4 regions of the Rhizobium sp. AP16 genome follow, and region 2 is predicted to be linked to each of the others. Evidence: predicted binding sites of a transcription regulator. Region 2 holds the regulator's gene; each other region holds the start of a gene.
What was found. The regulator PhoB, encoded in region 2, activates phosphate uptake and scavenging genes when phosphate is short. The targets are predictions, from matches to a motif close to TGTCATNNANCTGTCAT.

Region 1 (6,172 bases), on a different contig from region 2:
AAAGACGATGCCCCATCGCCATCTCAATAGGTGATCTGACCTTTCAGCGATTGCTGCAGCGAGCGATAGGCCCAGCTGTTTTCGCCACCACGATCGCGAATTTCGACGAGCTGCACGCGTGCTGCCTGGACGTCGCCCTGTTCAAGCAAAGCCTGACCCATGTAGGAGCGCGCGAGGATATAGTTCTCGTCCCGCTGCAAGGCTTTTCGGTAGTAGCTCATGCCGAGCTCCATGCGACCGGCCTTGCGGTTGGAATAGCCGAGATAGTTGAGAATGCGGGGATCGTCCTGGTTTCTGGCGAGCTTCAGGACAGTGATGGCGTTGTCATATTGGCCGGCATAGGCGAACTCGCGCGCGGCCTGGAAAAGCTTGTCGTCGTTGAAGCCGCTTTTCTGCGGTTTCACGCACTTCTTCTTGTCCTTGTCCCAGACTTCGCCGTCCTTGCATTGGGTGGTCGTCTTGGTCTTCGGCGGCGGCGCGGTCTCGTCGCTCTCCGAGCCGGCGGCGAAGGCTTGCAGGCTGGTGCCGAGCAGAAACACAGCGGCAAGCGCCGTCATGGCGGAATTCTTCGTCGCGACGCGAAAGCCCATATCATCCTCCCGAAATCACCTGGATGGATTGTAGCTCCGGATATTCGAAAACGCTACCGAAACGATAGCTTCGCTTTCATAAAATACCACCTTTATCACGCCAGGATGTCGACGCCCTGGGTCTCCACGCCATCGCCATGGGCATTGAGGCTGAAGCGTTCGGCCTTGAGCTCCCACGCGCCCGGATGGCCGGCGATGGTGAAGAGATTATAGGCGGCGGCCGGCTTCAACCCGCCGGGGCCTTGCGAAGCGGACGCGATGCCGACGACGGGCACCGGGCCGATCGGGCCATTCAACCAATGCAGCGTATTCAGATGGGTATGGCCGTGCAGGACCAGCTCGGCGCCGCCGGTGGAGATCACGGCGGCAAAGCGGCGGATGCCGATCATGCGCTTGTAGAAGCTGGTGGCGCCGCGGATCGGCGGATGGTGGATCATCACCACGCGAAAGAGGCCGGCCTCGCCGGCGGCGCGCAGCATGTTCACCGTCTCGCGCGCCTGCCGGGCGGAAAAAAAGCCGCTTGCTGCAAAGGGGGGCGTGGCGACCGCCGTCGAGCAGCCGATCAGGGCGACGCGGTCGCGGATGCGAAGATAGGGAAAGACGTGCTGATCTTCCGGCCACTCCGGCGGGGCAAGATCTCCCTGAACATAGGGATACCAGGCGCGCATGGCCTTCTCGTAGGCGCCGGGCACATAGGCATCGTGGTTGCCGGGAACGACGGAGGTGAAGGCGGGGTCGCCAACGGTCTTCAGCCATTCGGCGGCGGTGCGGATCTCAATGCCGCTGCCGAGATTGACGAGATCGCCGGTTACGGCGAGATGGTCGGCCTGCTTCGCCCTGATATCGTCCAGAAGAAGATCGAGGGTGCCGCCGAAAAGATGCTTGCGCCGGTTTCGGTGCCAGTTCACAAATCCGGTAATGCGTTTGGAGGCGAGTTCTCTGATCGAAAGCCGGGGCAAGGGACCCAGATGAACGTCGGAAATATGCGCGAGTTTGAACATGGGTTGAGACATAGCCCAGTCCATTGTCAAAACAAATACATCCATTTGCCGCTAGCCGATCACATCGGCGGGGTCGCGGCATGAGCGACGGCGCTGCTCCCGACGAATCCCGCAGCTGGCGGGCACGGTTGCTTGGTTGGATGCTCCACAGCTATTTTGCGCTCACCCGCAGCATGACCCTGGGCGTGCGGGCTGCCTGTTTCGATGAGGAGGGGCGGATATTCCTGGTGCGGCATTCTTATATCGCCGGCTGGCACATGCCCGGCGGCGGCGTCGAGCGTCATGAGACGGTGGAGCACGCGCTGGCGAAGGAATTGCGGGAAGAAGGCAATCTGGCGATATCGGGCAGGCCGCAGCTCTTCCACGTCTATCTCAACAACCGCACCAGCAAGCGCGACCATGTCGTCTTCTTCCGCGTGCAAGTCGAGCAGACCGCGCCGCGCAAGCCGGATCTCGAGATCGTCGAAAGCGGCTTCTTTCCGCTCGACGCCCTGCCGATGGGGACGACCAAGGCGACGTATCGGCGGCTGAAGGAGCTGGAAGGGCGTGAAACGCCGTCGAACTATTGGTGACGGCTTTCGTGCCGAATATCATGACGCAGTTCGACGTGGAAAGCCAAACGGGCAGTATATGTGGAGCCTATCTCGCCCTTGGCGGGCGAGAAAGCAATTTCACTGGTTTAGGAATTGCGAAACCGGAGGCTCTACATGCTCAAAGCTCAGCGCAATTTCTAAGCCATTGAAATTGCAAGAGCGGGGGTCATGTTCTTGAGCGAAGTAGTTCAGGATTCAGTGCGTCCCTGCCTACTCCCTCTCTTGCAAAATCTAGCACTTAGCTGACGCTAAATGCTAGATTTTGCTTTCTCGCCCGCAAGGGGAGAGATTGATCGTACCTCAAGCCGCCTTCGCCAATCCTTCGCGCCCATGCGGGCGGTCAAAATCGAGATCGGGACCGACGGGGACGATGCCGGTCGGATTGATCGTTCGGTGGCTGCGGTAGTAGTGATCCTTGATATGCGTAAGGTTGGTCGTCTCGGCGACCCCAGGGACCTGATAGAGGTCACGCAGGTAGGCTGGCAGGTTGCGATAATCCTCGATGCGGCGGATGTTGCATTTGAAATGGCCAACATAGACGGCGTCGAAGCGGACGAGCGTGGTGAAGAGCCGCCAGTCGGCCTCGGTCAGCCGGTCGCCCAGGAGATAGCGGTTTGACTCCAGACGTGTATCGAGCATGTCGAGGGTTTCGAACAGGCGCAGCACATTCTGCTGGTAAGCTTCCTGTGTGCCGGCGAAGCCGGATTTGTAGACGCCGTTGTTGACCGTGTCGTAGACGACCTTGTTCAGGGCATCGATTCCGGCTCTGAGGTCCGTCGGGTAGAAATCGTCCTTCGAACCGGTCAGGCCATCGAAGGCGCTGTTGAACATGCGGATGATCTCGGCGGACTCATTGTTGACGATCGTACCAGTCTGCTTATCCCAGAGGACGGGAACGGTGACGCGGCCGGAATAGTGCGGATCTGCCTTGACGTAGATTTCCCAGAGCGCCTTTGCACCGAAGAGATGATCGACCGTGCCGCTATCCTTGTCTTTGAATTCCCAGCCATTTTCCAACATCAGCGGATCGACGACGGAAACGGAGATCAGGTCCTCGAGCTTCTTCAGTTTGCGGAAGATCAATGTGCGGTGCGCCCAGGGGCAGGCGAGCGAGACATAGAGATGGTAGCGTCCGGCCTCGGCCTTGAAGCCGCCCGTACCGCTCGGACCTGGTGTGCCATCGGCGGTGACCCAGTTGCGGAACTGCGAGGCGGCGCGCTTGAAATGGCCCTTGGTTTCCTTCGTATCGTACCAGACGTCATGCCAGACGCCGTCAACCAACATGCCCATTGCTCCATCCTTTCGGGGATACTGTCGAAAACTTGATCCGGAAGATACGGCATGCGTGCGGAATTTCGAGGCGATAAACGATGAACACTGCGTCACGTCATCATCCCGACACGATCATCCACCAACAAACCGTCGCCTACATTTTGCATTGGACGAACCGAAAATTTCCTGCTATCCGGCTTGTCACACTTTGAGGACCGCTTGTCATGAAAGCAACCAGAAGCCTGCGACGACGCCGATGATCCCGAACGCTCGAAAAGCGTTTTCGAGAACCATCCCGTCTGTCTATCTGGTTTCTTTGGTCTAATGTACAAGCACGATCTGGTCTACCTCACTGAGGATGCGTCGCACGACGCTGTCATCGAACTCATCAACGAAGAAGCATTCGGTCCCGGCCGGTTCGCCCGCGCTGCCGCGCGGATTCGCGAGCAGGGGCCGCATGACCGCTCGCTTTCCTTCATCTGCGCCGACGACGGCGAGACGATCGCCTCCGTCCGGATGACGCCGGTGCTTGCCGGCTCGGTCAAGGGGCATCTGCTCGGACCGCTCGCCGTCCGCCCGTCGCACAAGAACCGGGGCATCGGCCGGGAACTGGTGCGGATCGCGATCGAGGCCGCCAGGCGCAAGGGGTCGGAAGCCGTCATCCTGGTCGGCGATCCGCCCTATTACGGCCCGCTCGGCTTCGAAAAGGTCGCCTATAATGCGCTGGCATTTCCGGGGCCGGTCGATCCGGGCCGGGTGCTCGTCGTGCCGCTTGCTGTTGATACGCATGAGCGGCTGAAGGGCACGATTGCCTGGCATGATGACGCCGTATCGGCCGTCATTGCCGAGGACATTGACGACGAAGATCTGCCGCCGGTGGCGATCGCGGTCTAACCGCAACGATTTCCACAGAACCGGCCAAGTACTGCCCGCGCGCTCCTTCACGCGGGTATTTTTCATCTACCTGTCATACGGCCAACCTAGAGTTTTGCCTGTTCTGATGAAGAGCGATTGCGAAACTTTTGGGGGTAGTGCAATGACTGAAAATCTCACGCAAAAAGATATATTTCCGACCAGTCAGCTGGAAGACGCTGACGGGGAAGGCCATAACTGTACCGACAATCCGACGATGGGGGAAATCATCGGACGTCGCTTTTCCCGCCGCGGCTTCCTGCAAGGGTCGCTCGCTGTTTCCGCTATCGCTGCGACGGTGGGGCCGCTCGCATTGGTAAGCGCGGAAAAGGCACGCGCGGCCGGCGGCTCGGCCTTCGCCTTCAAGGAAGTCGAAGCCGGCGTCGATGCCGATCACCATGTCGCCGAAGGCTATGACGCCAATGTGCTGTTGCGCTGGGGCGATGCGCTCTTTGCCGATTCACCGGTCTTCGATCCGAAGAACCAGAGCGCCGAGGCACAGCGCCGCCAGTTCGGCTACAACAACGATTATGTCGGCTATATCCCGCTGGAGGGTTCCTCCGAACATGGGCTGCTGGTGGTCAATCACGAATATACCAACCCGCATCTGATGTTTCCGGGCCTGGTGACGATCGCCGACGGCAAGATCAAGCAAGCGCCGCTCAGCAAGGAGCAGGTCGATATCGAGATGGCCGCCCATGGCGGCACCATCGTCGAGATCCGCAAGGTCGACGGCAAGTGGCAGGTCGTTCCGGGCGGCAAATACAATCGCCGTATCACCGCGACGACCGAGATGCAGTTGACCGGTCCGGCTGCCGGCAATGATCGGTTGAAGACCTCGGCCGACGCGACCGGCGCCAAGATTTTCGGTACGCTCAACAATTGCGCCGGCGGCGTTACGCCCTGGGGCACCTACATCATGGCCGAGGAGAACTTCCACGGCTATTTCTCCGGCAAGCTGCCCGAAGGCCACAAGGAAGCGGCCAACTACAAGCGCTACGGCGTGCCGGAAGGCGGCTATGAATGGGCGAATTTCTACGACCGGTTCGATCTCTCCAAGGAGCCGCATGAGCCGAACCGCTATGGCTGGGTCGTCGAAGTCGACGTTTTCGATCCGCAATCCGTGCCGAAGAAGCGCACCGCACTCGGTCGCACCAAGCATGAGGGTGCTGCCAATATCGTTTCCAAGGATGGCCGCGTGGTCCTCTATCTCGGCGACGACGAACGGTTCGACTATGTCTACAAGTTCGTGACGGCCGGTACCTTTAATGCCGCCGACCGAGCCGCCAATCTCGATCTGCTCGACAATGGCACGCTCTATGTCGCCAAGTTCTCCGAGGATGGTACGCTCGCGTGGCTGCCGCTGACGTTCGGACAGGGGCCGCTGACGGCGGAACACGGCTTTGCCAGCCAGGCCGACGTGCTGATCGAAACGCGCCGTGCCGCCGATCTGCTCGGCGCGACCAAGATGGACCGGCCGGAAGACATCGAACCCAATGCCGTCAATGGCAAGGTCTATGTCATGCTGACCAACAACAGCAAGCGCAAGGCCGATCAAATCGACGCCGCCAATCCGCGCGCCGACAACGCCTTCGGCCACATCATCGAGATCAGCGAAGAGGATGGCGTGTTTTCGGCGACCAAGGGCAAGTGGGAAGTGCTGCTGAAATGCGGCGATCCCTCCGTTGCCGCCGTCGGGGCTTCCTTCTCGACCGAGACGACGAAGAATGGCTGGTTCGGCATGCCGGATAACTGTTCCATCGATGCCGCCGGCCGTCTCTGGGTGGCGACCGACGGCAACAGC
Region 2 (6,172 bases):
CCGTCGTGCGGATCATGATGGCGTCGACATAGCGCGACAGCACTTTCGCCGTATCGCCGATCGTCTCGGCGCGGCCGAGCTGCATCTCGGTGCCCGACAGGAACAGCGTCTCGCCGCCAAGCTGGCGCATGCCGACATCGAAGGAGACGCGGGTTCGGGTGGAGGGCTTCTCGAAGATCATCGCCAGCATCTTGCCGGCAAGCGGCTTGTCGGCCGTACCGGCCTTCAGCGCCCGCTTGCGCACGATGGCGTCGTCGATGATGCTGCGCAGATCGGCAGCAGCAACAGCCGAGAGATCGAGAAAGTGTTTCGGAGAAGCCATGTTCCTACCTGTACTCTAGAAAACAATAACGCCCGCGTGGGGCGCGCATAACCCCTTAAATCGGACCCGATTTAAGGGGTTATGCGCCATTCTAAGTGTTACTGCGCTGACAGCGGGCGCTGAATTCAAGCCGACTTCTTGATGCGAGCCGCACGCACGCTTTCGGCGGCGCGTTCGATGCGGGCAATACCTTCGCGCGCTTCCTCGGCGGTCACCACCAGCGGCGGCAGCAGACGGATGACGTTGTCGCCAGCCGGCACGCCCAGAAGATACTCGGCGCGGATCGCCTGCAACAGCTCCGCCTGCGGAATGGCGGCCTTGATGCCGAGCATCAGGCCCTCGCCGCGAATATCCTCGATGATATCGGGGAAACGATCCTGAAGCGAAGCAAGGCCCTGGCGGAAGACTAGGGCGATATCGCGCACATGATCGAGGAAACCGTCTGCCAGCACGATATCGAGCACGGCATTGCCGACTGCCATGGCGAGCGGATTGCCGCCATAGGTCGAGCCATGCGTACCGGCCTTCATGCCCGAAGCGGCTTCCGCCGTCGCAAGGCACGCGCCAAGCGGGAAGCCGCCGCCGATACCCTTGGCCACGGCCATGATGTCGGGCGTGACGCCGGACCATTCATGAGCAAAGAGCTTGCCGGTACGGCCGACGCCGCACTGGACCTCGTCAAGGATCAGAAGAAGGCCGTGCTCGTCGCAGATCTGGCGCAGGCCGCGCAGGAACTCGTTGGTCGCAGGCCGAATGCCGCCCTCGCCCTGCACGGGCTCGATGAGAATCCCGGCCGTCGCATCGGTAACGGCGGCGCGCACGGCATCGAGATCGCCGAAGGGTACCTGGTCGAAGCCCGGCGCCTTGGGGCCGAAACCTTCGAGATACTTTTCCTGGCCGCCGGCGGCGATCGTCGCGATCGTGCGGCCGTGGAAGGCGCCTTCAAAGGTGATGATATGGAACTTCTCGGGATGGCCCTTGGAGAACTGGTAGCGCCGCGCCGTCTTGATCGCACATTCCAGCGCCTCAGCGCCGGAATTGGTGAAGAACACCTTGTCGGCAAAGGTGGCTTCCGTCAGGCGCTTCGACAGCTTCTCCTGGCCCGGCACCTCATAAAGGTTCGACAGGTGCCAGACCTTGTCGGCCTGCGCCTTCAGTTCCGCGACCAGATGGGGATGTGCATGGCCAAGCGAATTCACTGCAACACCGGCGGCGAAATCGAGATAGCGCTCGCCTGTCTCCGTGAACAGCCATACGCCCTCTCCTCGCTCAAACCGCAGCGGGGCACGCATATAGGTGTCGTAAAGCGGCGCGGTTTCAGCCATGGCCCGTATCTCCTCGATCACAACCTTTAGGGCCAATCGTTTCCTTCAAGTGAAACGGGCCCGGAAAAATCAAAAATGCCGCCTTGCGGCGGCTGAGGCACTATTGATGTTTTGCACCGCAATGTCAACAAAACAGGCGATTTAGCAGGCGCGGCAGAGCATCTCGCGACGAGAGGTATGTCTTCAGTTGCTAATATTGCAAAAATGCCACGCTTGGACAAGCAAGTTGGGGAAAACCCCGAAATCGATTCCCCAGGAATCATGCGACTCTTGTCACGGAGTCAGCCTCACACTAGGTTAAACCTCAATTACTAGACTGCATGCGGCGGAACTAGTCACCACAATTTTTAAGCGTTTCGCGCCTCGCCCTAATGCGAGGCAATGGTGAAGGATTCTGCCATCGGAAACGCGACAGCGGAGACAGGGCATGAATTGGACAGACGAACGCGTCGAGAAGCTGAAAAAGCTGTGGTCCGAGGGTTTGAGCGCGAGCCAGATCGCGGCGCAGCTCGGTGGTGTCAGTCGTAATGCCGTCATCGGCAAGGTGCATCGCTTGAGCCTGCCGGGCCGAGCGAAGGCCGGCGGCACGGCGACGGCCGCCCGAGCACAGAAGCGCAACACTTCGGCGCCGCGCGCACCGAACTACGCCTCGCGCGTTGCAACCCGCACGGTTACCCGTCAGCAGGGCGCGACGATGCTCAAGGAAGAAGTCGAGATCGATACGGTCAACGAGATCGAATATCGTCCGGCCGCCAATGTGGTCGTTCCGATTTCGCGTCGCCTCGGCCTGACGGAACTCACCGAGCGCACCTGCAAATGGCCGGTCGGCGATCCGCTGAAGGATGACTTCCACTTCTGCGGCAATGACAGCCCGGATGCATCGCCCTATTGCGGCTACCATCAGCGCCTGGCCTACCAGCCGGTGCATGAACGACGCCGGCCGGCGGCTCAACCGCGCGGCTGAGATGCCCCATAGCTGAATGAAAGAAACGGGCCGAAAGGCCCGTTTTCTGTTTCCGCCGCTATGTTGGGTGACTGACCGGTTTCCCGATCAGGCTTCCATGGAATAACCCGCGCCGCGAACGGTGCGGATGACATCCTGCATATTGGAGAAGTTCAGCGCCTTGCGCAGACGTCCGACATGGACGTCGACGGTGCGTTCGTCGACATAGATGTCATGTCCCCAGACACCGTCGAGGAGCTGCGACCGCGAGAAGACGCGGCTCGGCGAAGCCATCAGGAATTCCAGCAGGCGGAATTCCGTCGGTCCCAACCGCACTTCACGGCTCTTGCGGTGAACGCGATGGGTCTCGCGGTCCAGTTCGATGTCGCCACAGCGCAGCACGGTGGAGAGAACCTCCGGACGGGCACGGCGCAGCATCGCCTTGACGCGAGCCATCAGCTCCGGCGTCGAGAACGGCTTGACGACATAATCGTCCGCGCCGGTGGAAAGGCCGCGCACGCGCTCGCTTTCCTCGCCGCGGGCGGTGAGCATGATGATCGGCAGGCGTTCGGTCTCCGGCCGCATGCGCAGCCGGCGGCAGAGTTCGATGCCGGACACGCCGGGGAGCATCCAATCGAGGATCAGAAGATCGGGAATGCGCTCCTGGAGGCGAAGCTCTGCTTCATCGCCTCTCAGAATGGTGTCGACCTCGAAGCCTTCAGCCTCGAGATTATAGCGCAGCAGAACGCTGAGCGCTTCTTCGTCTTCTACAACAGCAACTCTCGGAACCATGCGTCTCTGGTCTCCTTTTCCTGGCGTCTTCGTTATTCCGTCACCGCACCGACGGTGTTGGCGGTATCGTCTTTCGGGCGCTCGCCTTCGGGCTGGCTACCGGTCGCCATGTAATAGATCGTCTCGGCGATGTTGGTGGCATGGTCGCCGATGCGCTCGATATTCTTGGCGCAAAAGAGAAGATGCGTGCAGGTGGTGATGTTGCGCGGATCTTCCATCATGTAGGTCAGCATCTCGCGGAAGAGCGAGGTGTACATCGCGTCGATTTCCTCGTCGCGCTCACGGATCGAGACGGCCTTGTCGGGCGAACGGGTCGTATAGACGTCGAGCACTTCCTTGAGCTGGCTGAGCGCCAGTTCGGAAAGATGCTCGATGCCGCGCGCCAGGCGGCGCGGAACGCCGTGGCCCTGCACGGCGATGACGCGCTTGGCGGTATTCTTGCCAAGGTCGCCAACGCGCTCCAGATCGGCGGCGATGCGAATGGAACCCATGATTTCGCGCAGGTCGGCGGCCATCGGCTGGCGGCGAGCGATGGTGACGATCGCCTTGTCGCCGACTTCGCGTTCGGCGTGGTCGAGAACGACGTCGTCGGAGATGACCTTCTGTGCAAGGGCGGCATCGCCGTGCACCAGTGCACGAACGCTGTCGCTGACCATCTGCTCCGCCAGACCGCCCATTTCAGCAATGCGGCGCGTCAGGAACTTCAGGTCTTCGTCATAGGCAGAGAGAATGTGAGTGGAGACCATTTTTCTATCCTCAGGGTGAAACGTGTGAAGGGAGCCGCGCGCGGGATATCATCAACCAAAACGGCCCATGATGTAATCCTGCGTGCGGAAATCGTCGGGATTGGTGAACATCTTATCGGTATCGTTCTCCTCGACCAAATGGCCGAGATGAAACATTGCGGTGCGTTGGGAAACGCGGGCGGCCTGCTGCATGGAATGCGTCACGATGACGATCGTGAAGTTTTCCCGCAGCTCATGAATCAGTTCCTCGACCTTGGCCGTGGCGATGGGATCGAGCGCCGAGCACGGCTCGTCCATGAGAATGACTTCCGGGCTGACGGCAACGGCGCGGGCGATGCAGAGGCGCTGCTGCTGGCCGCCCGACAGGCTGGTGCCGGCTTCCAGCAGCCGATCCTTCACCTCGCCCCAGAGACCGGCCTTCTGCAGGCTGGTTTCGACAATATGGTCGAGATCGGCCTTGGAGCGATGCAGCCCGTGAATACGCGGGCCATAGGCGACGTTCTCGTAGATCGACTTCGGGAAGGGATTGGGCTTCTGGAACACCATGCCGACGCGGGCACGCAGCTCCACGACATCGATGGCGCTGTCATAGACATCCTGATCGTCGAGCGTGATCTTGCCGGTGACGCGGCAGGTGTCGATCGTATCGTTCATGCGGTTTAGGCAGCGCAGAAAGGTGGACTTGCCACAGCCTGAAGGACCGATCAACGCCGTGACCGTATTGACACGGATGTTCAGGTCCACACCGAACAGGGCGCGCTTGTCACCATAATAGACCGAGACGTCCTGGCCGATCATCTTGTAGGGGATCGTCGTCATCTTCCTGGCCAGTGCCTTCTCGCCTGCGGCTTCCGTCATCATGTTCATTCCGTCTTCTCCCTCTACCAACGCCGCTCGAAGCGACGGCGCAGCAGGATGGCCCCGATGTTCATCGCAACAAGGAAGAAGAGCAGGACGATAATGGCCCCGGAGGTTCGCTCGACAAAGGCACGCTCGGCTTCGCTCGCCCACATGTAAATCTGCACCGGCAGGGCGGTCGCGGGATCGAGTGGCGACGTCGGATAATTGGCGACGAAGGCGACCATGCCGATCAACAGCAGCGGCGCGGTCTCGCCGAGCGCATGCGCCAGCCCGAGGATCGTACCGGTCAGGATGCCCGGCATGGCGAGCGGCAGGACATGGTGGAACACCACCTGCATCCGCGAGGCACCAAGACCAAGCGCAGCGCTTCGGATCGACGGCGGCACCGCCCGCAGCGCCGAGCGCGTGGCGATGATGATCATCGGCAGCGTCATCAGGCTGAGCACCAGCCCGCCGACCAGCGAGGCCGAGCGCGGCAGGCCCATGACATTGATGAAGACGGAGAGGCCAAGCAGGCCGTAGACGATCGACGGCACGGCGGCGAGATTGTTGATGTTGACTTCGATCAGGTCCGTCAGCCGGTTCTTCGGCGCGAATTCCTCGAGATAGATCGAGGCGGCGACGCCGACCGGTAATGCCAGAACCAGCACGGTCAGCATCAGATAAAGCGAACCGATCAGCGCGACGCCGAGGCCTGCGGCTTCCGGACGGCTGGAATTGCCCGACAGGAACAGGCCGCTGTTGAACGCCTTGTGGAGCGCGCCGCTGGCGGCAAGCTGCCTCATCCAGCCGAGCTGTCGGTCGGAGACCTTGCGGTCCGCCTCATTCGCCGTCAGATCGATCTGCCCCTTGTTGGCGGAATCGATATTGGCGCCGGCAAGCAGCGTGATCTTCACCGTTTTCCCGATGATGGAGGGGTCGGCCATGACCTTGTCGCGCAGCATGCTTCGCGCACTGTCCGAGACCATCGCCGTCGCCTCACGCACAAGCGCGCGATCGGCGGGATCGATGCCCAGCGCCTTTACCAGGGCATCGCGGACGAGAAGAGGATAATTGGCCGCGATCAGCACCTTCGGATCGCTGGCACGCTTGCCAGTGGGATCGATTACCTTCTCGGCAAACTCGATCGGCAGGGTGATCGAGGTCTGCACGAAGGCGGTATAGCCATGACGCACCACCGACG
Region 3 (6,172 bases), on a different contig from region 2:
CTTCATTCAGCGGCTCTATCCCGGCTATGAGGTACAGGGTTCGGGTACGTTCCGCCTCATCCGCGACAGCGATATCGAAGTCGAGGAAGAAGCCGAAGATCTGGTGCGTTTCTTCGAGACGGCGCTGAAGCGCCGCCGCCGTGGTTCGGTGATCCGCATCGAGACCGACTCGGAGATGCCGCTCGAACTGCGCCAGTTCGTGGTGGAATCGCTGAACGTACCGGAAAACCGCATCGCCGTTCTGCCAGGCCTGCTGGCGCTCAACACCCTGTCCGAGATATGCAAGGCTCCGCGCGACGATCTGCGCTTCGAGCCCTACAATGCGCGATTTCCTGAGCGCGTCCGCGAACATGCCGGCGACTGCTTCGCCGCCATCCGCGAAAAGGACATGGTGGTCCACCATCCTTACGAATCCTTTGACGTGGTGGTCCAGTTCCTGATTCAGGCTGCGCGCGATCCTGATGTTCTGGCGATAAAGCAGACGCTATACCGCACCTCCAATGACAGCCCGATCGTGCGTGCGCTGATCGATGCCGCCGATCTCGGCAAGTCCGTGACCGCGCTGGTCGAGCTCAAGGCTCGTTTCGACGAAGAGGCGAATATCCGCTGGGCGCGAGATCTGGAACGTGCCGGTGTGCAGGTCGTCTTCGGCTTTATCGAACTCAAGACGCATTCGAAGATGTCGATGGTCGTACGCCGCGAGGACGGCAAGCTGCGCACCTATTGCCATCTCGGTACCGGCAACTACCACCCGATCACTGCCAAGATCTATACGGACCTGTCCTACTTCACCTGCGACCCGAAGATCGCCCACGACATGGCGAACATCTTCAACTTTATCACCGGCTATGGCGAGCCGGAGCCGAGCACGAAGATTGCCGTTTCGCCCTATACGCTGCGCCCGCGCATCCTCCAGCACATCGAGGAGGAAATCGAGCACGCCAAGAGCGGCAAGCCGGCGGCGATCTGGATGAAGATGAATTCGCTGGTTGATCCCGACATCATCGATGCGCTTTATCGCGCCAGCAATGCCGGCGTCGAGATTGATCTCGTCATACGCGGCATCTGCTGCTTGCGTCCTCAGGTGCAAGGTCTGTCCGAAAATATCCGCGTCAAGTCGATCATCGGCCGCTTCCTTGAGCACAGCCGCATCTTCTGTTTCGGCAATGGCCATGGCCTGCCGTCGGACAAGGCGCTGGTCTATATCGGCTCGGCCGACATGATGCCGAGAAACCTCGACCGACGTGTCGAAACCCTCGTGCCGCTGACCAACAAGACCGTGCACGAGCAGGTTCTTTCGCAGATCATGCTGGGCAACATCATTGACAATCAGCAGAGCTACGAGATATTGCCGGACGGTACTTCGAGGCGCACGGAGGTGCGTGCGGGGAAAGAGCCGTTCAACGCGCAGCAGTATTTCATGACCAATCCCAGCCTGTCCGGCCGTGGTGAATCGCTGAAATCCAGTGCGCCGAAACTGATCGCCGGGCTATTGTCGGGCCGCAAGAAATAACTGGACCTGCATGGTTGAATCAGAAGCCCAGGGGCGCCTTCCCGGTATAGCCCCGGTCTCCGTTGTCGATATCGGGTCGAACTCCGTTCGTCTTGTCGTCTATGAAGGCCATTCGCGGTCGCCGACCATTCTTTTCAACGAGAAGGTGCTGTGTGGCCTCGGCAAGGGCATAGCCTTGACCGGAAAGATGGATGAGGAGAGCGTAGCACGCGCTCTCGCCGCCCTGCACCGGTTCAAGGCGCTGTCCGACCAGGCGCGCGCATCGACCATCTATGTCCTGGCGACGGCCGCTGCTCGCGAGGCGAGCAACGGTCCGGAATTCATCCACAAGGCCGAGACGATCCTGCAGCGGAAAGTACGCGTGCTGTCGGGCGAGGAAGAGGCGCGTTTTTCGGCGCTCGGCATCGTCAGCGGCTTTTTCCATCCGAACGGTATCGCCGGCGATCTCGGCGGCGGTTCGCTGGAGTTGATCGACATCAAGGACCGGGAGATCGGCAAGGGCATTACCTTGCCGCTCGGCGGCCTGAGATTGTCGGAATATGCCAATGGCTCGATCGAGAAAGCCCGCAGCTTTGCCCGCAAGCATGTGAAGACCGCAAAGCTGCTCGGCCAGGGCGAGGGGCGTACTTTCTACGCGGTCGGCGGCACCTGGCGAAATATCGCTAAGCTGCACATGGAAATCCGCAAATATCCGCTGCACATGATGCAGGGTTATGAAGTGCCTCTCGACGAGATGATGCGCTTCCTCGATCAGATCGGCGAAGCCAAGGAAACTAGGGATCCGGCATTCCTATCGATTTCCAAGCACCGTCGCTCGCTGCTGCCCTTCGGTGCGGTGGCGATGCGGGAAGTGCTGGCGGCCATGAAGCCATCCGTCGTGACATTCTCGGCCCAGGGCGTGCGCGAAGGCTATCTTTATTCGTTGCTGACCGAAGCCGAGCGCAACAGCGATCCGCTGCTGACGGCCGCCGGCGAACTTGCCATTCTGCGTGCCCGCTCGCCGGAGCATGCCCGCGAGCTTGCCGAATGGACCGGCCGGATGATGCCCTTCTTCGGCATCACCGAGACGGAGGAGGAGAGCCGCTATCGCCAGGCCGCGTGCCTGCTTGCCGATATCAGCTGGCGTGCCCATCCCGATTATCGCGGCCTGCAGGCGCTGAACATCATCGCTCACACGTCCTTCGTCGGCATCACCCATGCCGGCCGCGCCTTCATCGCGCTTGCCAATTACTATCGTTTCGAAGGCCTGCACGACGACGGCGCGACCGAGCCCCTGGCAACCATCGCCACGCCTCAGCTCATCGAGCGTGCCAAGCTGCTCGGCGGCCTTTTGCGCGTCGTCTATCTGTTTTCGGCCTCGATGCCGGGCATCGTGCGCAATCTGTCGATCCGTCGCTCGTCGAGCCCGGATCTGGACCTCGAATTCGTCGTCCCGGCCGAATATCACGATTTCGCCGGCGAGCGACTGGATGGGCGCTTGCAGCAGCTCGCAAAGCTGACGAACCGGCGGTTGGCGTTCCGGTTCGAATAGAAAGCCTTCTCCCCGGGGGGAGAAGGCAGGTTTCTTACTTCGCGTTCAGGAAATCACCGACTTCGAGAATGCTGAACTCGTTGTCGTCGGCCTTGTTGACGGCACGACCGGCTGAGAAGGGCAGGTTGTTGTCGTTGCCGATGATGATGTGGGTGGCATCGACACGGTCGACATTTTCGATAGTGACGAACGGCATGTCGTAGAAGCCGTCACCACCGCCCTGGCGGCGCTTGTGGTCCGGATCTTCGATATGCAGCAGGTCAATATAGCCGATCTTGCGCACGGCCTTGCCGACATTGGCGTCGCTGAATTCGATCTTGTAGACGCGCTTCAGTTCGGCCGGCGCCTCGAAGCAATCCGGCTTCGGCTGCTTGGGGTCGGCGCAGGCCTTGTCCTTGGTGCCGGCGCCGTTGTCGCGCTCGATCACCAGGGCGGTCTTGTCGTCCAGCATGTTGAAATCGCCGATCGATACGCCCTTGTCAGCGAACGGATAGAGCCAGCTGCGGCCGGTCCAGCTTTTCGACGCGGTGTCGAATTCGATGACGTGGATGGCGGTGTGGCCGTCGACGCTCTCCATCTGACCGTCGTCCTTGTAGAGTGCGCCTTCCAGCAGGCCATAAAGCTTGGAGCCGTCCTTGGACAAAGCGAGACCTTCGAAGCCGCCGGAGCGCTTCAGGTTGAAGGCCGGCATCTTCAGCGTCGGGTTACCCGGAAGCTGCAGCAGGGCGTTGTCGGGAGACATCACCGGCTTGCCGTCGAGCGTGGTCGGGAACACGTCGGTCAGCTGGCCCGATGTGTCGAATTTCAGAAGATAGGGGCCGAATTCATCGCCGATCCAGAAGCCGTCGGCGACGGGCTGGATCGATTCGATGTCGAAATCGGCGCCCGTCAGATACCGCGTATTCGAGCCTTCAAGAACGATCGGGAAGGGAGCCTTCTTGTTCGGATCGGAGAGGAACAGGTTCTTGACGACGTCCACCTTGCCATTGTCCCAATCGAACTTGAGCTGGTGGAGGAACAGCATGGAGTCGCTGGAATTCTGCTTGGAGCCGAAGCCGTTGTCCGACAGCGTCCAGAAGCTGCCGTCGGGCATCGCCTTGATGCCGGAGAAGCCCTGGATTGGCTGGCCGTCGAAAGGCAGCTTCAGGTCGGTCACACGGGCGCCGTCCTTGCCCGGCACCGTGCCGAGCGCTTCGGTGCGCTTGCGGTCCGGCGTGGTGAACTTGCCGGAGGTCTTCAGGAAGTCGGGTGCATCGGCAGGGGCTGCGACCATGGTATTGGCCGGAAGAATGGCCTGCGCGGCGAGCTTGGCGGGAAACTGCTGCTCATCGGCCTGAACCGAGGCGGCCATCAGAACAAAAAGTGCCGTGAAAGCGAAAAGAATTCGGGTCATCATGTCACCTTGTTGGCTTGGGTTGGCAAGACAACCCCGCTTAACAGGCGAGCTATGTCGGCGAATTAACGCTTGAGTGAAGCTTTGATGACTGTGCACAACTCATGGGCTGTAGCACCGTCGGTGCCCGATGAAGACCTACCTACTGCGCGCCGCTGATGGCCTGCGGCACTACTCGCCTCTGCATATGTAGCGCGATGACGCCGAGCGTCTGGTCGCGACCGCGAACGGCATGGTCGCCGAGATCTTCCTTGACGATCCCATCGGGAAGCTCCAATTGCCTTGCGAGATCGGTCGAGATCAGCACCTGACGCTCCAGTGTCTTGCAGAAGGATTCCAGCCTCGCGGTGGTGTTCACCGTGTCGCCGAAATAGGCGATCTTGTGATGATCGACACCGATTTCGGCGGTGACGATATTGCCGCCATGCAGCGCTGCCCGAAGGCGCGGCACGCGGCCATAGGATTTCAGCCATTTCTCTGCATTCGCTTCGATGTCGGCAAGAATGTCGAAAACGCAGCGCACGCAGCGGGCATCCTTCACGCCGCGTGCGAGCGGCCAGGTGATGATGGCGGCGTCGCCGATATAGTCGTCGATCGCGCCCTTGTGTCGCCGCACCGGCTCTGCGAATGCGCTGAACAGCGAGCCAAGGAATTCCTGCGCCTTGAGGTCGCCATGCTCTTCGGCAAACGCCGTGGAGCCGACAAGGTCGATGAACAGAAACACGCGCTCTTCCTGCACCGGATTGCGATAACGGCCGGTCAACAGGCTGAGGAAGACGTCGCGGCCAAGCAGCTCCCGGACGCGTCCAATGAAGATGACGATGGCGGTCACCGCCACGGCGTAGAGATAGACGTTGATCTGCAGCAGCGTCACGTCGGCCCAGGAGCCATTTATCAGCCCCGCGGATTTCATCAGGCTACCGGCGATCGCAAAACCGGTGGCGATCAGGGCGAAATCGACAATAAGCGCGGAGGCGATGAAGGCTGGCGTGGGCAGGCGATGCATCCAGTGGTTCAGGCGTGGCAGGATCATGCGGCGCTCGAAGGCCAACAGCGGCATGCCGGTGAACACTGCGAAGACTGCGCCGATATACATCGGCGATTCCGGGAAAAACATCTTACCATAGGCAACGCCGCTTCCTGCGACGAAGAGTAGCGTTAGGATCCAGTTACGTATTGAAGGGAACGTTCCCATTCGGTCGGCCCACCCAGAGATGACGCATATTGCCAAAAGCGGAGCGTTTCGGCAAAGACTATGCGTCACCAAACATATGATAACGCCAAGCGTTCATTCCAAGAGATTTACGGCACATTCGTGGTTGCGGCCGGAAAAGAGCGCGCGGCTAGAGGGCGACCGTCTCGACCCGTTTGCCGACGAAGCGCAATGCGACTTGGCCTTGGATGAGCTGCAGCGCCGTCTCGCCGAAGAGATCGCGCCGCCAGCCGGTGAGGGCGGCTACCTCGGCCTTCTCGCCTTCGGCGGCAATCTTGTCGAGGTCTTCACTGTTGGCGATGACCTTTGGGGCGACACCATGCTTTTCGGCGGTGAGCTTCAGCAGAACCTTCAGCAGTTCGGCAGCGGCGGCAGTGCCCTCCGGGGCCTGCTGGTGACGCGGTGCATGCGGCATGTCGGCTTTCGGTAGTGCAAGGGCCTGGTTGATCGCTTCGAGCACGGCGGCACCCGAGGCGGAACGCTCCCAGCCCTTGGGGATGGTGCGCAGGCGGGCGAGCGCTT
Region 4 (6,172 bases), on a different contig from region 2:
AGCGGAGAGCCCGTATTCCAGCAGCAGCTCAAGGCAGGAATTATCGGGCTCGAACATCCGGTTATAAAGTGCCTGGCTGTCGTTCGCCGCCGCACCCGCATCGAGCAGCAAACGCGCGAAAGCCTCGCATTCCGGATGTTGCGGCTGTCCGATCTTGCCAGCCTCGCCCTCGCCGAAAACGCCGGTCAGCGCCGTAAAGCGATATTGGCCATGGTCAAGAAAGAAGGCATTGGGATCGGCGCCGCGCTCAATCAGAACCCTTGCCGCCGGCAGGCTGGATCGGCCGGGCACGCGGGCATAGGCGGCATAGAGCAGCGGCGGCCAATCATAGGGACCGCCTTTGCGCTCGAGAAGCTGCGGTTGGCGATCGAGCCAACGCGCGACGCCGTCAGCGTCACCGAGAGCAGCGGCAATATGGATGCTATCCCCGGCAATGTCGGAATTGGCCTCCAGCAGTTGCAATGCCTCGTCGAAGCGCGCCGGATCGGCAGCAATATGGGAAAAATAGGACACCGTCGCCAGCGACAGGAATTGATTGGCAAGCTGATCCAGCGGAACCTGTCCGCGATTGGCGCTTTCCAGATGCGCCTTGAGTTTCGCCCAGCTCGAGAAGCCATGTTCGCGGGCAAGGACAAGCTGGATGTCCTGAAGCCCGATATCGGTGACATCGGCAAAGTAAGGCGTGACACGGCTTCGGGCCGATGCGTCACCCGACTGAGCGGCTTTCAGAAAAGCCTTGGCCTGCTTTTTGAGAGAATCGAGAGTGGCGTTACCCGCCAGAGAGCGCGTGGTCACAAAGACCTCCTTTCATTCACGTCCGGTATCCGCGCCCACAGACTGAAAAGAGGTGTGGCAGTCTTTAAGTTCTATGCATCAGGTGGGCCTTGCCCTTCCCGCGGATCGGATGCGCCCTGAGAACGTCCAAAGATTTATAACGGAGCGTACGCCCTGTCCAGAGCGATCACGCCGGCTCGTAGCGGACATAGGCGAACTCATCGCCATCGGGCGACCAGTTCGGCACATTGATACTTCCCTGCCCGCCGAAAAGCTCGAACAGCGTCGTGAGGTTACCACCATCCATGTCCATCAACCGCATACGAACATTCAGATCGCGCGGATGATCGAAGACATCGGGATCGTAGGAAATCAGCAGGACTTTGTCATTCCTGGGCGATGGATGAGCGAACCAGTTGCCGTAATTGTCGCTTGTCACCTGCTGGAGACCTGTGCCGTCAGGATGAATGCGCCAGATCTGCATCAGGCCGGTGCGGCTGGAGTTAAAATAGATCCATTGCCCGTCGGCGGAATAGTCCGGCCCGTCATTACGGCCTTCGCCATGCGTCAGCCGCGTCTCCTCGCCGCCATCGACCGAAATCGTGTAGATGTCGAAGACGTTGTTGCGGATACCGCAATAGGAAAAGTGTTTTCCATCAGGCGACCAGCCGTGCCAGTAGGACGGCAGATTGGTCGTCACCTGCCGTGGTGTCCCGCCTTCGGCCGGCAGGACATAGATGCAGGACTTGCCATGCTGGGTCTTGTCGGAGATAGCAATCAGCGAGCCATCCGGTGAAATGCCGTGGTCGTTGTTGCAGAGCGTTGCAAAGCCGGTATCGACCTGAACGGGCTCGGCTTTACCATCAAGGGCGAGCCGATAGAGCAGCCCATCGCCGTTCAATAGCAGATAGCGCCCGTCGGGCGAGAAATTCGGCGCTTCGATCAACGTCTCCGTCTGCCAGACGATTCGGTTTTCACCGGTGCGGATATTGTAGATTTCGACCGAACTGCGCATTGCTTCTCCACTCGCCGGATGGCGTCGCGATCAACGATCGCGGAATCGGTTGGTGATAGGATAGCGCCGATCGCGACCGAAATTCTTGGTGGTGATCCTCACGCCCGGCGCCGACTGGCGGCGCTTGTACTCGGCAAGATAAAGCAGATGCTCGATCCGATGGACCGTCGCGACATCATGCCCCCGCGCCACGATCTCGTCGACCGCCATTTCCTTTTCCACCAGGCACTCCAGAATGTCGTCCAGCGCCGGATAGGGCGGCAGCGAATCCTGGTCGGTCTGGTTCGGCCTGAGTTCGGCCGACGGCGCCTTGTCGATGATGTTGTAAGGGATCACCTCGCCCGATGGGCCAAGCGCCCCCGGCGGCACATGAAGATTGCGCCAGCGCGACAGCGCATAGACCTGCATCTTGTAGAGATCCTTGATCGGGTTAAAGCCGCCGTTCATGTCACCATAGAGCGTGGCATAGCCGACCGACATTTCCGACTTATTGCCGGTGGTGACAACCATCGAGCCGAACTTGTTGGAGATCGCCATCAGGATGGTCCCGCGCGCGCGGCTCTGCAGGTTTTCCTCGGTGATGCCGCTTTCGGTGCCTTCGAACAGATCCGCCAATGCCGAGGTAAAGCCCGTCACCGGCTCCTCAATCGGCACAATATCGTAGCGGCAGCCTAGCGCCTTGGCGCAATCGGCCGCATCCTTCAGCGAATCCTCCGACGTATAGCGGTAAGGCATCATGACGGTACGCACCCGCTCCTCGCCGAGCGCATCCACCGCAATCGCCGCACAGATGGCCGAATCGATGCCACCAGACAGGCCGAGCACGACCGATTTGAAGCCATTCTTGTTCACATAATCGCGGAAGCCCAACAGGCAGGCACGATAATCAGCCTCCTCGCCTTCCGGAATATGCGCCATCGGGCCTTCGCTGCAATGCCAGCCATCGCCGTTCTTCTTCCAGGTCGTCACCGCCAGTGCGGTTTCGAACTGACTCATCTGGAAAGCCAGTGTTTTGTCGGCGTTGAAAGCAAAGCTCGCACCGTCGAAAACATACTCGTCCTGGCCGCCGACCTGAGCTGCAAAGACGAGCGGCAAGCCCGACTCGATCACCTGACGGAGCACGACCTGATAACGAACATCGACCTTGCCGCGATAGTAAGGTGAACCGTTCGGAACCAGAAGAATTTCCGCGCCGCTTTCAGCCAGCGTTTCGCAGATGCCGAGATCGTTCCAGATCTCTTCGCAAATGGGAATGCCGATCCGCACGCCCCGAAAATTGACCGGCCCGGCAATCGTCCCTTCGTCAAAGACCCGCTTCTCATCAAACTCGCCATAATTCGGCAGATCGACCTTATCCCTGACGAAGATGATCTTACCGTCGTCAAGCACGGCAACAGAATTGTAGCGCCCCGTCTCGTCCTGGCGTGGAAAGCCGATGATGACGCCCGGTCCGCCATCGGCGGTATCGGCGGCAAGGCTTTCCACAGCCTTCTGGCAGGCGCGGATGAAGGCCGGTTTCAGCACCAGATCTTCCGGCGGATAGCCGGAAATAAACAGCTCCGTAAACAAGACAAGCTGCGCGCCCTCGCGCGCCGCCTCGGCCCGGGCTTCACGCGCCTTCGCAAGGTTGCCGGAGACATCGCCGACCGTCGGATTGAGTTGCGCGACAGCGATGCGGATGGTCTGGGTGATGGGGCTTTGCTGTGTCATGCCATATATTTAACGACGGCGCCCCCGTTCCGCAACAACCTTTGGCGGCCTTCGCGTGCGAAAGATGGCGGCGCTCGCATGAGCGGTATTTTGTCACCGGAAAATACTAAGTCAGCCTTGCGGTTCATCCGGCATTCATGACAAAGGAGTGACACTTCTGTGAAACCTTAGTAACATACGGAGAGATCGGTGATCGCCCCGGTATCCAGTCCCGCATTGGCAGGCAAGCCCGCCATTCTTCAAAAGCTTGGCACGGCGAGACAGCAATCGGCGGTTCTGCGCCAGCTTCTCAGCCTTTTGCTGACCTTCCTGTCCTCGCTGCTGATCGTCATCGCGGTCGAGTGGGTCGCGCGCGGCGAACTGACGGATGTCCCGGCCTATTTGTTTTCCGCCAATCAGCCTGCCTTCACCACCGTCGGCATCGTCATGCTGCTAATGCTCGTGCTCGACGCGCTATTCGGCCGCGCGCATCAGTCGATATTGGTGGTCGCACCCCTGGTCCTCATCCCGGCCTTCCTCTCCAACCAGAAACAGCATTATCTCTCCGATCCCCTCTATCCCTCGGATTTCCTGTTTGCGCGCCAGATCATGGAGCTCATGCCGGTGATGGTGCGCGAGCGGCCATGGACCGCCGTCGCGCTTGCTTTCGGCATCATCGCCCTGGTCGCCGCCCTCGCCCTTCTCTGGTGCTATGCCTGGCGGCATGCCGCGACGCTTTCGCGCAAGGCGAGGGTCATGCGGCTCTCCGTCTGCCTGCCTCTGGCAGCCCTCTTCGTCTCGCAGATGGACGCGACGCAATATTCGTTCATCCGCGAGAAATTGCGCATCATCCCCATCGTCTGGGATCAGAAGGAAAATTACAGCTACAACGGCTTCATCATCGCCTTCTCGCTGAACCTGCCGATGGCAGATGTCAAAGTGCCGGCGGGTTATGGGCCGGATGCGATGGACGCCATTCCCGCCCGCAATTACGGCTATCTCTCCGGTCCGCGCCGAAAGCCCGACGTCATCATGCTGATGAGCGAATCCTTCTGGGATCCGACCCGGCTTTCCAACCTGACCTTCACGCCGGACCCGATGCCGACGATCCGCGCGGCGCAATCCGGCCATGTCTTCTCGCCGGAATTCGGCGGCATGACCGCCAATGTCGAGTTCGAGGCCCTGACCGGCTTCTCCAACGCCTTCCTGCCCTATGGCAGCATTCCCTACCAGCAATATGTCCGCAAGCCGATGCCATCGCTTGCCACCTTCTTCCGGGGTCAAGGCTATGCAGCGCGCGCGCTCCATCCGTTCAGCGGCTGGTTCTGGAACCGCAACGAAGTCTACAAGGCCTTCGGCTTTGAGGAATTCCACACCGAAGACACCATGCCGCCGATGGAAAAGCGCGGCATTTTCGCCTCCGACGACTCACTGATGAAAGAAATCATGCACGAGGGCGACGAGATGGACCGGCCGTTCTTCTTCTTCGCCGTCACCCTGCAGGGCCATGGCCCCTACGAACCGAACCGCTATGCCGAAAACACCGTCGATATCAAGGGAGACCTGACGGATGCCGACCGCGATACGCTCGCGACCTATGCGCAAGGTGTTCACGAATCCGATCAAAGCCTGAAGATGCTGATGGACTGGGCCGCCAAGCGCGACCGCGAGACGATCATCGTTCTCTGGGGCGATCATCTGCCGCCGCTCGGCAGCGTCTATCCGAACACCGGCTACATGCCCGAACAGGTGGCATCTAGAAAAGCGCCGCTCGACATCATGAAGCGGGAGCACGAAACGCCGCTGGTCATCTGGTCGAGCAAGAAGGGCGTGCGCAAGGATGTCGGCACGATCAGCCCGTCGCAGCTACCCTATCATATCCTCAAGACCGCTGGCTACGAGCATCCGTTCTACACCGGCTTTCTCGGCCGGGTGCAGAAGAAGTACAGCATCGTCGATCGCTATCAGCTCGCGACGCGCGACAACCAGACCTTTCCGGATTGGTCCCGCAACGAGCAGAACCTCGACCCCATGATGCGCGACTACCGCTATTTGCAGCATGACATGATGTTCGGACGGGAATACGGCCTCGACCGCTTCTTCCCGTCGCATGCCTGGCTGGTCAACCAGGGCAGCTAGGCTGCGACCCTTTTCACGTTGCATTTCCATCGGGCAGTCGAATACTTGGCACTCAAAGGCGATCGAGTCCTTGGAGTGTTCCCATGTATAATCTGCCCAATTTCGTTCATCAGCATTTCGACAAGACAGCCGAGGAGTTGGGCGAGGTCGAAAAGCGCGTGCTGAAGAAGGCACATGAACGCAAGATCGTTTCCACCGACATCAATGCTGCCTTCTCCGCCAAAGCCTCTTATGGCGAACGCCTCGCGGACGGCATCGCCCGCGTCGGCGGTTCCTGGTCCTTCATCATCTGTTTCCTGCTGTTCCTGGTCGTCTGGTGCATCGTCAACACCATCGTTCTTCTCACCCGCGCCTTCGACCCCTACCCCTTCATCTTCCTCAACCTCGTCCTCTCCATGATCGCCGCCATCCAGGCCCCGATCATCATGATGTCACAGAACCGCCAGACCGAGCGTGACCGCTTCGAGGCCGCCAAGGATTACGAGGTCAATCTCAAGGCCGAACTCGAAGTCCTGTCGTTGCACCAGAAGATCGACCTGCAGGTACTGACAGAAC

Region 1: a site for PhoB is predicted at 4,411-4,427, ahead of PMI03_RS09910 (PhoX family phosphatase). Genes of this name have one in related genera too.
Region 3: a site for PhoB is predicted at 4,514-4,530, ahead of PMI03_RS28870 (esterase-like activity of phytase family protein). Genes of this name have one in related genera too.
Region 4: a site for PhoB is predicted at 3,637-3,653, ahead of PMI03_RS19235 (LTA synthase family protein). Genes of this name have one in related genera too.

What each region holds. Positions count from the first base shown of each region.
Region 1 is NZ_AJVM01000017.1:57,405-63,576, forward strand. It holds gene PMI03_RS09885 (tetratricopeptide repeat protein) at 24-557, opposite strand; gene PMI03_RS09890 (metallophosphoesterase) at 686-1,603, opposite strand; gene PMI03_RS09895 (NUDIX domain-containing protein) at 1,672-2,163, shown strand; gene PMI03_RS09900 (glutathione S-transferase family protein) at 2,485-3,474, opposite strand; gene PMI03_RS09905 (GNAT family N-acetyltransferase) at 3,781-4,350, shown strand; gene PMI03_RS09910 (PhoX family phosphatase) at 4,493-6,172, shown strand, end outside.
Region 2 is NZ_AJVM01000063.1:140,058-146,229, reverse strand. It holds gene argF (ornithine carbamoyltransferase) at 1-322, opposite strand, end outside; gene PMI03_RS17190 (aspartate aminotransferase family protein) at 448-1,647, opposite strand; gene PMI03_RS17185 (GcrA family cell cycle regulator) at 2,075-2,611, shown strand; gene phoB (phosphate regulon transcriptional regulator PhoB) at 2,699-3,382, opposite strand; gene phoU (phosphate signaling complex protein PhoU) at 3,415-4,128, opposite strand; gene pstB (phosphate ABC transporter ATP-binding protein PstB) at 4,180-4,995, opposite strand; gene pstA (phosphate ABC transporter permease PstA) at 5,010-6,172, opposite strand, start outside.
Region 3 is NZ_AJVM01000084.1:48,746-54,917, forward strand. It holds gene PMI03_RS28860 (RNA degradosome polyphosphate kinase) at 1-1,513, shown strand, start outside; gene ppx (exopolyphosphatase) at 1,524-3,044, shown strand; gene PMI03_RS28870 (esterase-like activity of phytase family protein) at 3,079-4,437, opposite strand; gene PMI03_RS28875 (adenylate/guanylate cyclase domain-containing protein) at 4,580-5,632, opposite strand; partial or broken gene PMI03_RS28880 (HRDC domain-containing protein) at 5,781-6,172, opposite strand, start outside.
Region 4 is NZ_AJVM01000065.1:234,748-240,919, forward strand. It holds gene PMI03_RS19220 (ankyrin repeat domain-containing protein) at 1-795, opposite strand, end outside; gene PMI03_RS19225 (TolB family protein) at 962-1,789, opposite strand; gene PMI03_RS19230 (NAD+ synthase) at 1,820-3,499, opposite strand; gene PMI03_RS19235 (LTA synthase family protein) at 3,689-5,617, shown strand; gene PMI03_RS19240 (DUF1003 domain-containing protein) at 5,701-6,172, shown strand, end outside.